DNA from 3 places in the Paenibacillus sp. FSL P4-0184 genome. Region 3 is predicted to be linked to each of the others. Evidence: riboswitches for the same ligand, from Rfam matches in the RefSeq annotation. Region 3 holds a riboswitch; each other region holds the start of a gene.
What was found. Region 3 has a riboswitch for cyclic di-AMP ahead of MKY52_RS06485 (hypothetical protein). Riboswitches for the same ligand answer to the same signal wherever they lie in the genome.
Positions count from the first base shown of each region.

Region 1: it holds a riboswitch for cyclic di-AMP, as region 3 does, so the genes downstream of both, MKY52_RS08970 (3D domain-containing protein) here and MKY52_RS06485 (hypothetical protein) in region 3, are expected to answer to the same signal.
Region 2: it holds a riboswitch for cyclic di-AMP, as region 3 does, so the genes downstream of both, MKY52_RS13600 (alpha/beta fold hydrolase) here and MKY52_RS06485 (hypothetical protein) in region 3, are expected to answer to the same signal.

Region 1 is NZ_JBBORN010000001.1:2,084,063-2,087,316, reverse strand. Features, by position in the region: gene MKY52_RS08980 (HD domain-containing protein) at 1-2, shown strand, start outside; gene MKY52_RS08975 (TatD family hydrolase) at 114-884, shown strand; cyclic di-AMP (ydaO/yuaA leader) riboswitch at 1,082-1,311, shown strand; gene MKY52_RS08970 (3D domain-containing protein) at 1,593-2,756, shown strand; gene rnmV (ribonuclease M5) at 2,933-3,254, shown strand, end outside.
Region 2 is NZ_JBBORN010000001.1:3,097,098-3,100,351, forward strand. Features, by position in the region: gene MKY52_RS13585 (endo-1,4-beta-xylanase) at 1-119, shown strand, start outside; gene MKY52_RS13590 (Nif3-like dinuclear metal center hexameric protein) at 231-1,025, shown strand; gene MKY52_RS13595 (hypothetical protein) at 1,111-1,284, shown strand; cyclic di-AMP (ydaO/yuaA leader) riboswitch at 1,506-1,690, shown strand; gene MKY52_RS13600 (alpha/beta fold hydrolase) at 1,797-2,606, shown strand; gene selD (selenide, water dikinase SelD) at 2,763-3,254, shown strand, end outside.
Region 3 is NZ_JBBORN010000001.1:1,523,046-1,526,299, reverse strand. Features, by position in the region: gene MKY52_RS06490 (hypothetical protein) at 1-404, opposite strand, end outside; cyclic di-AMP (ydaO/yuaA leader) riboswitch at 538-703, opposite strand; cyclic di-AMP (ydaO/yuaA leader) riboswitch at 1,124-1,313, shown strand; gene MKY52_RS06485 (hypothetical protein) at 1,504-1,920, shown strand; gene kdpF (K(+)-transporting ATPase subunit F) at 2,047-2,124, shown strand; gene kdpA (potassium-transporting ATPase subunit KdpA) at 2,137-3,254, shown strand, end outside.

The DNA of each region.
Region 1 (3,254 bases), 560 kb from region 3:
AATACAAGAAAATATGGGATTTTTGACAAGAAGAGTAGAAATATAAGATATAACGGATAGCTTGAAACTTATATTGTCTTATATTTAAAAAAGAACAAGGAGTGAGGGTTAAAATGTTTCTGTTTGACACACATACGCATCTGGATGCACCTCAATTCGACGAGGATCGCGAAGAAGTTATCGCTCGTGCTGTAGAAGCAGGAGTTAGCAAGATGATTAATATCGGATTTAATCGGGAGACGATTCCCTCAACGATGAAGCTGGCGGAATCTTATGATTATATTTATGCGGCAGTGGGTTGGCATCCTCAGGATGCGATTGATATGAAAGAAGGAGATCTCGATTGGATTGCTTCTCTATGCAGTCATAAAAAAGTAGTGGCTATTGGTGAAATCGGACTGGATTATTACTGGGATACTTCTCCCAAGGATGTGCAACATGAAGTTTTTCGCAAGCAAATTGGACTAGCCCGTGAACTAAATATGCCGATTTGTATTCATGATCGTGATGCCCATGAGGATGTTGTACGGATTTTACGGGAGGAAAAAGCAAATGAGGTTGGAGGCGTGATGCACTCGTTCTCAGGAAGCTGGGAAACAGCTAAAATGTGCTTGAATCTTGGTTTTCATTTATCCTTTGGAGGACCCATTACGTTCAAAAATGCAAGAGTGCCAAAAGAAGTGCTTGCGCAGACCCCACTAGACCGATTATTGATCGAAACCGATGCTCCATATTTGACTCCACACCCCTTCCGCGGGAAGCGAAATGTGAGCGCTCATGTGAAGCTTGTAGCAGAGGCAGCAGCTGAAATTAAAGGGTTAACATGGGAAGAATTGGCTAAAATAACGTATGCGAACGCACTGGAACGATTTGGGATTCAGTGAAAACGGGAGCAAAACAGGCGAAAAATAGAGAATGGCCGATATATTAAACTTTTTTAATATAAAAACGGCTGAATATTACAATATTTTAACCATATTTTTGCGTAAACGTGGTTGAATCGTCCTTTACAACATGCATCAAAACAGGATATCATCTTTTCAGTGATGTGAGCTGTGTTATAGTGACAGCCATTGATTCATGGATCGTCTCGCTGAGTCTCCGTATGGAGAACGGGGGAACCAATATTGACCTGCCGCATGCCTGTATTTTAAATACGGTTTAGACGTGCCGTAGGACAGTATTTGATTTCTTTACGTGGTCTTTGGGGTGAATTTAAGGGCAACCGCCATGAGCGGGTGACCTGAAATAGGGCGTCTCTCTTTCGTCCGAACCCGACAGCTAACCCCGTAAGCGCAAGTAAGAGAGGCAACCTCGTGCACAAGCATTCTCTATTCTGATATTGGAGAAGCCACGAAAGAGTCCTCAGTTGAACTCTTTTTAGGCTTTTTTATTTTTGAATAAATAGAATGTTGCCCACATACTGTTATATAACAGGGGTGGGAGTAGCTGTGCCGAGCAGGCGATCCATGAGCAGGAGACGCTAAGTTATTACGTGCGTGTCCTGTGACAATCTCAAATAGTTTCGTCAAAGGAATTCAGTCCTCATGATATACAATTGACGACGGGGCTATGTAAGGAGGATGGAGAGAATGGGCGTATTCCAACCAGAAGTATCCCATGATTCGCAGTCATCCAGCAGGTCTTTCGCATTACGGTGGGAGCAAGTAAATACTCGCGTACTTTTACTTGCAGGCGTGATTTCAGTCGCTATCGCGCTACTTATTCTGCTGTACGTACACGGTCAAAGTAACAAACAATTATTTTTAGTAATAGACGGGCAAACACAGACGCTTGAAACGCGAGAAGCGCTTCTTGGTGATGTGTTGGAGAAAGAGCAAATTTCGCTGCAGCCGCATGATGAACTATCTTTAGGACTGAGTGATGAAATAAAAGACGGTGACCGTGTCGTTATCAATCGTGCGCAGAAAATTAGTCTTACTGCGGATGGAGCAACAAAAACGTTATATACGACCGAAGACACAATTGGTAAAGCAATTGAGAAAATGGGCATTACCCTAGAAGGTCATGATAAGATTTTCCCTTCGTTAGACACCACCATTTCTGCAAACATGGAGGTTAAGATTGTTCGCATCAACAAACAGACTGTACAGCGATCAACTAACTTACCCTTCAGAGTCATCAAGACAGCAGACCCCTCCCTTACTGTGGGAACAGTTAGAGTGGCACAGGCAGGCAAACCAGGCGTCATGATTCAGCATATTGAAAAGATCTACCAAGACGGAGAACTGGCCTCTATGCGCATGATTGGTAAGGAAGTACAAACGGTAACGAAAGATAAGATTATTGCCGTTGGTACCAAAGCACTTCCTAAGCCGGCTGTAGCTAAGACTACAACAACTTCCAAATCAAACACCACTTCAAAAACGGCTAAGGTTAGCGCCAAGACTAATAACGTCACTAGCAAGGCTGGCGTAGACTTTGAGTACAAGAAGATGATTAAGAACGTCTCCATGACAGCTTATTCATCAGAAGAGCCAGGTATTGGTACCAAAACTGCCTCCGGAACACGCGTAACGGAAGGTCGTACAATTGCGGTAGACCCGAATGTAATCCCTATTGGCTGGTGGGTATATATCGAGGGGCTAGGATTCCGCCGAGCAGAAGATACTGGCGGTGCCATTAAAGGCAATAAAGTAGATGTCTATTACGATTCACTGAGCCATGTCCGTAATTTCGGTCGTAAATCGCGTACCGTTTATGTGATTGGACCTGTGAAGCCGGAGTTAAACTAGGCTGAAGCTTTTGCAAATTATTCTTTGATAAGCTATAGTGATGATAACCGTTAAGGAACGCCAGATGATCATTTCGTTGATCGCAGAGCAACCGCTCATCACTTATACATTCTTTAACCAAAAGAAGAGGAGCGAAACCTCTTCTTTTTTGCTTTTTTTGGAAGGAGTCAAGAGATATGATTAAGGAATTAATTGTCGTTGAAGGTAAGAGTGATACCGTCGCTGTTAAACGCGCTGTAGAAGCAGATACGATCGAAACAGGGGGCTCGGCTGTAGACCGGACCGTAATTGCGAAGATCGCGCTTGCTATGGAGCGTAGAGGAGTGATTATCCTTACTGACCCGGATCACGCGGGTGAACGAATTCGTAAGATTGTGTCCGCAAAGGTTCCGGGCTGTAAGCATGCCTTCATTCCGGAGAAGGACGCAACCCGCAAGGGAGATATTGGTGTGGAGAACGCTTCTCCAGAGGCGATTCGTCATGCGCTGCGGAATGTAC
Region 2 (3,254 bases), 1.6 Mb from region 3:
ATACCTGGCTGGATGATTTCCCTGTTCGTGGGCGGAAGAACTGGCCGTTCCTATTCGATGAAGGGCATAAGCCTAAGCCAGCTTTCCATCGAATTATCACCTCTGCCACGAAATCATAGAGTGGACAAGCTGCTCAAATAATGAACTGTGAACCCGTCCTTATATCGATTAAGGGCGGGTTATTTATACGTTGATAGATTAGTAGAGTAGATCTCAAAGGGCGGATTAAAGTGAGCGTGACAATTAGAACGATTCTGGAAGATTTAATAGGAGCTATGGAACAGATAGATGGGACTGTGGATACTCTTAAGCCGGGGAATCCAGAAATGGTGATTACAGGGATGGTTACGGCATTTTGCGCTACGCAATATGTTGTGGAACGAACGATTGCTATGAACGCCAATTTGTTGATCACACATGAAGGTGTGTTTTACAGTCATCATGAGACGAGCAAGTGGTTAAAGGATGACCCTGTGTCTCGCGCGAAACGGAGTTTGATTGAGCGTTCTGAACTGGCTATTTTTCGTTATCATGATTATTGGCATCGGCATCAACCGGATGGGATCATGGTGGGCTTGCTACGAGAGCTTGAATGGTCAGCCTATGTGGTTGAGCAGCAATCCACTGCTACAATCCTATCGATTCCAGCTATGACGGTAAGTGAAGCGGCTCTGTATATAAAAAGAAAGCTAGGCATCTCCTATGTACGTGCTGCCGGAGACCTATCCCAGATATGCAGACATGTGGGGATATTAGTAGGTTACAGAGGAGGTGGGACGATGGCTATTCCTCTTTTTAATCAGCACAATCTTGATTTAATTATTGCTGGCGAGGGCCCCGAATGGGAAACTCCAGAATATGTGAGGGATGCTGTCCACCAAGGCAGATTAAAAGCGCTGATTATGTTAGGTCATGCGGAAAGTGAAGCTCCAGGAATGAAATATTTAGCTGAAGTTCTGGCACAGAAATACCCAATGATTCCTACTTATTTTATTGCTGAACAACCGGTCTATCAGCTGGTTTAATTTCGTATAAACCGAAATGAAGAATAAATTTGCATATTATGGAGAAAATGATTGGAAACTAGGTCACTGAGAAAGGAGTGTTTCAATGGAAATTCCTTTGGAGGCTGATGAAGTGTTAAGTCGTATCAAAAAGCTTCAAACCGATGGAAGCTCGATCAGCAAAAAACAAGTGAAGCAAAGCGATCCTGATCTTATGAGAAGTGCGCTGTTCTTTTTTCCGAGCTGGGAGCATGCATTGAAAAACGCCGATCTGTTGTAGCCATATGATTGTATAACGAAGCCGAGTGGTTCAGGGATTGATCTCTGATGGCCGCTCGGCTTTTTTTAGATATATTGAGTAAACAAGAGCAAAAGAAAGAGAAAACGAAGTGTATGCTTAATATGAAATGAAAAGCATGGCTTTCAACATTATTTTGCCCACGGCTCAACTTTACAAGAAACCTTACACGGAGTATGATTCATCACATAACTGACAATTACATAAGAAGTCCGCTTAATTTCCGTTAAGGAAAGCGGGGGAACCAACAACTGGGAACCAGTGTAACAATCGGTACTAGTTATGGGGTGAATCCTGTTCCAGGTGCATAAATGCATCCATGCAGGTAGGGCAACTCTCACTGCCCGAATCCGACAGCTAACCTCGTAAGCGTATGGAGAGAGGATGAATGGCGTATTTGATGATGAATAGCCACAGAGAATCCCTCTGTGGTTTTTTGCTGCGTTAAAAAGCAGATATAGTTGTAGAACCTATCTATGAAAGAGGTGTTAACTTTGCCTATTGCTAAACTGAATGGAACTTCGCTCTATTACGAAATCAATGGAACAGGGACTCCGGTTGTGTTTATCCATGGACATGGATTAACACATAGTATGTTCAAGCCACAATTGGAGTATTTTTCTGATAAATATAAAGTGATTCTGTGTGATTTACGGGGGAATGGCAAATCAGGTGAACTACTGCAGGCCCCAAATGAGATTATTGAAACCCAATGTCTAGATATAATTATGCTATTGAATGATTTGGGTATTCGTGAGGCTGTTTTTGTCGGGAGTGCCTATGGGGGGCTCGTCGTTCAACATATTGCGAAACAATATCCAGAGCGAGTAAAAGCGATTGTTGTCGCGGATAGCTTTTGTAGAAGTCAGGCGTCAACGATAATCGGTAAAATCCAGCTTATGGCTGCTTATTGTAGTTGGTTAATGTATTACGCTCCAAGTGAGCTTGTACTGCCTTCGATTCGTATGATGTACCGGGAACGCTGGAATCTGGCTTATAACGAGATTAGAAGAGGACTTCTCGATAAACGTCCACGGGAATTGTATCGGCAAAGGCTGGCTACGAGCCATGTGGATTACACTAGATGCTTAAAGTCTTTTAAGCGTCCCGCCTTATGTATTGTAGGTGACTTTAGTGAATTTGGAGTTAATTGTATGAAGGATATGGTGTCTCAGCTGCCACATGCTCAGTTAGTGATCATCCCTAACGCATTAGATCCTAGTAATCTGTGTCAGCCGGAGAAATTTAATGCTATACTTCAGCGGTTTTTGGAGAAACAGCAGGAAACTCAGCAGATTAGTTGATCTTAGTGGTAAGTGAGAAATGAGGGGCGTCCCATAGCCGGGGAGTATGTACTGGCTACGGGGCGTTCTTCTGTATGTCTGTATTTTGTACAATGCTGTCTACTGATGTAAGATTAAAGATATTCGAGATTAACTATCTAAAGGAGCTGAGTCATGATGTCTCAAGCCGAAACCATAAAATTGACCTCATTATCTTCAAAAGGGGGCTGCGGCTGCAAAATCGGTCCCGCCGATCTCATGCAGGTTATTCGCAGTCTACCACCAACCGTTCCTAATCCGGATCTACTTGTAGGTCTGGATACCAGTGATGACGCTGGGGTATATCGATTAAGTGATGATCTAGCGTTAGTGCAAACTGTTGATTTTTTCACGCCGATCGTGGACGACCCTTATTCCTTTGGGCAAATTGCAGCAGCTAATGCGTTAAGTGATATTTATGCTATGGGCGGCAAGCCGCTTACAGTGCTTAATATTGTGGCCTTCCCTATTTCTGTTTTGGACAAAAGCATTCTCGGTGACATTTTGCGCGGTGCAGCAGATAAAGTGCAGGAAGCAGGAGCAACGCTTGTGGGCGGACATTCCATCGACGATAAAGAGCCTAAATTTGGATTGGCCGTTACGGGCCTTGTGCATCCGGACAAAGTAAGA
Region 3 (3,254 bases):
GCGGCATGCTCTAGCCATAGTCTGAATTTCTGTTTGCGTATAACGGATAAATGTAAGGGAAAGGTGTTGCGGGATCTCATTACGTACCAACCGGCTGCAACATCTTTCCACGGTTCCTTAAAAGCGGTGAGCCACGGAAAACGTTGGTGTGCTGACCAATCCTGCAGCTGTTGCTTTTCTCGGATACTTTTATATATTTCGTATATAATTGTTCGGTCCATACAGTATTCACAGGTAGATGGGCTGCTGAAATGGCGAAGTGATTCAATCTGCTTCTGACCAAAAGCATAGCCGACAATAGTTCTGTGATGATCCTCTTCGAACCACAACGCTCCAAAGCAAACATAATTTAGACTTATCGGCTCAAGTAGCCCTTGCTGAGTTCCCCAATAATAGTGTTTCATTCCTTTCACCCCGTCCAGCATGCTATCACCTTATAGAATCAGGTAACGCAAAAACCGCAGCAAGAGGAGGACCTCTGCTGCGGTTTTGGAATACAGGTATACACACACCTGTGCCAAAGCGTGGCGGATCAAGGGTCTCTCTCTTTACGCTTACGAGGTTAGCTGTCGGATTCGGACGGTGAGAGTCGCCCTACCTATGTGAGACTTGAACAGTCTCCTTCGGATTCACCCCAAGTAGGCCATGTGGCCTGATGGTTCCCCCGTTCCCTGCAAATACAGGAACTCAGCGTTGAATGTATTTTGTGAAATAGATTCAACCCGAATCATACTCTTTTCAAGGTGTTTCTGTAAAAACAGAAAGTGTTCTTTTGAGCGCGATTTAAACCAAATCCTGCCTACTACGACGGAAAAGGGAACCAAATAGGTATTTATTGCGAGTTATCGGGCTTCTTCCTCGCTTAATCTCGACTTCTTGTTTTCTTACCTATAAAGGCGATTTTTTGAGATTTCTACATTTGTGGTGAATAAAATCACATGGTATGCCCGTTTTTCGCTAATGGATTAAAACTCGAGTAAACAAGAGATATAGAGAGATTGGATATCAAGTAAGCGCTATCCAATACGAAAATAGTTTTTAATTTGCATTATTTTGGCATCAATCAGGTTTTACAATTCTTCCTGCATAAGGGTATGATTACTCCTGTTTCAACAACAATCGAATATTTGATCCGCTTAATTTCCGATAAGGAAAGCGGGGGAACCAACAATCGGCAGACGATGTGAGAGTCGGAAGCCGGTTATGGGGTGAATCCTGTAGAAGGTGCGAGTGAGCTCGCATCTATACAGGTAGGGCGACTCTCACCGCCCGAATCCGACAGCTAACCTCGTAAGCGTATGGAGAGAGGATGAGTGCAATGTGACCGCTAGCGAGCCACAGAGGAGAATCCTTTGTGGCTTTTTGCTGTGCTTTTTTAAGCAAAGCATTTATGGAAAACCTCACGAAGAGGTCGTTATATTCATCATTAGCGGTAGCTTTTCTTTCAAGATCATGGTGATCAAGCTCTGATCTTACAAGTAAAGCATTTGAGGAGAATAAGAGATGACAGATCAGAATGAATATGTACTGGTATGTGCGCCAACGAAGGCAGGCGAACATTTTATTAAGCTTCTAAAATTCAGAGGCATTAAGATGGCCGGATTGACCAACAACTTGCCTGAGAAGGCCCTACTCGAAGAGATGGGGATTGAACAAGTCGTTCTAGTTGATACCCGCCATCAGAATACTTGGTTTCGCCCGCCGTTCCCGGTAGGACGGGTATATCTGTTCGAGAGCAGCTTTACGTTATGCTGCCGCTACATTCAGATGTGCCGCACCTGGACGACACAGCCGATTTTTGTAATCACAAGCTCAATAAATCCTAGATTGGTCTATAAAAGACTTGGTGCAAGTTATGTAATCTATTCTCATAGTGGTGATGCTGATTTTCTAATCGATAAATCACCTCATCAAGGATAAAAGAAGGAGTGCGGGAGATATGATGGATCTGTATATGGTAGCTTCGTTAGCTGTAATTTACGGGTTGTTTTATGGATTTATGCGCTGGTGCGCAGGTGTAGTTGAGGATACAGGGAGGGATAAGTTGTGATTCTAGTAATCGCTGTTACCCTACTGTTGTTTGTATATCTGGTTTACGCATTGATTCATCCGGAGAAATTTTAAGGAGGGGCATTCATGGGCATTTTGCAAATAGTTGCTGTAATCGTAATTCTTATCTTGCTGGTTAAGCCGATGGGCACGTATTTATATTATGTATTTTCTAATGAACCGAACCGTACGGATCGATGGTTTGGAGGCATGGAAAAAGGAATTTATAAGCTGATCGGCCTGAAAAAACGGGACGGAATGTCTTGGAAGAAGTATGCGCTCAGCTTTGTGTTAACAAATATCGTATTGGTTACTTTCAGTTACATTGTTCTTAGATTGCAGCGGGGATTGCCGTTAAACCCGAATGGAATTACGGATATGGAACAGACGCTTTCATTCAATACAGTGATCAGCTTTATGACCAATACGAACCTGCAGCATTATAGCGGGGAGACGGGGCTTTCGTATTTTTCACAAATGGCTGTCATCACGATGATGATGTTCACATCTGCAGCGAGCGGATTTTCTGTTGCGGTTGCCTTTGTCAGAGGAATCACGGGACGGAAATCAGTCGGGAACTTCTTCGAGGATTTCGTCAAAGCGCATATTCGTGTGTTCATTCCGCTAGCTTTGTTAGTTTCATTGGTGCTGGTAGGACTGCATGTGCCACAAACGCTCAAGCCATCACTTGAAGTCACTACACTAGAGGGCCAAACACAACAAATTGCTATCGGTCCAGTAGCTTCTTTGGAATCGATCAAACATCTGGGCACGAATGGTGGCGGCTTCTTCGGGGCCAATTCATCCCATCCTTTTGAGAACCCTAATCCACTTACGAACGTTCTGGAGATTCTCTCTATGTGGATGCTGCCAGCTTCGCTCCCTTATATGTACGGATTGTTTGCCAAGAACAAACGTCAGGGCTGGGTAATTTTTACCGCAATGATGACCTTGTTTGTTCTGCTATTAAGCCTAAACTTCTATGCTGAATCAAAAGGTAATCCGGCGATCAATGCACTAGGAATCGAATCTTCACAAGGTAGCATGGAAGGTAAAGAGGTGCGCTTCGGCATACCGCAGTCTTCCTTGTTTACTTCAGTAACAACCGCAGCTACGACAGGTAGTGTTAACAATATGCATGATACGCTGACGCCGCTGGGAGGTATTACGCCTCTTGCATTGATGATGCTCAACAATGTCTTCGG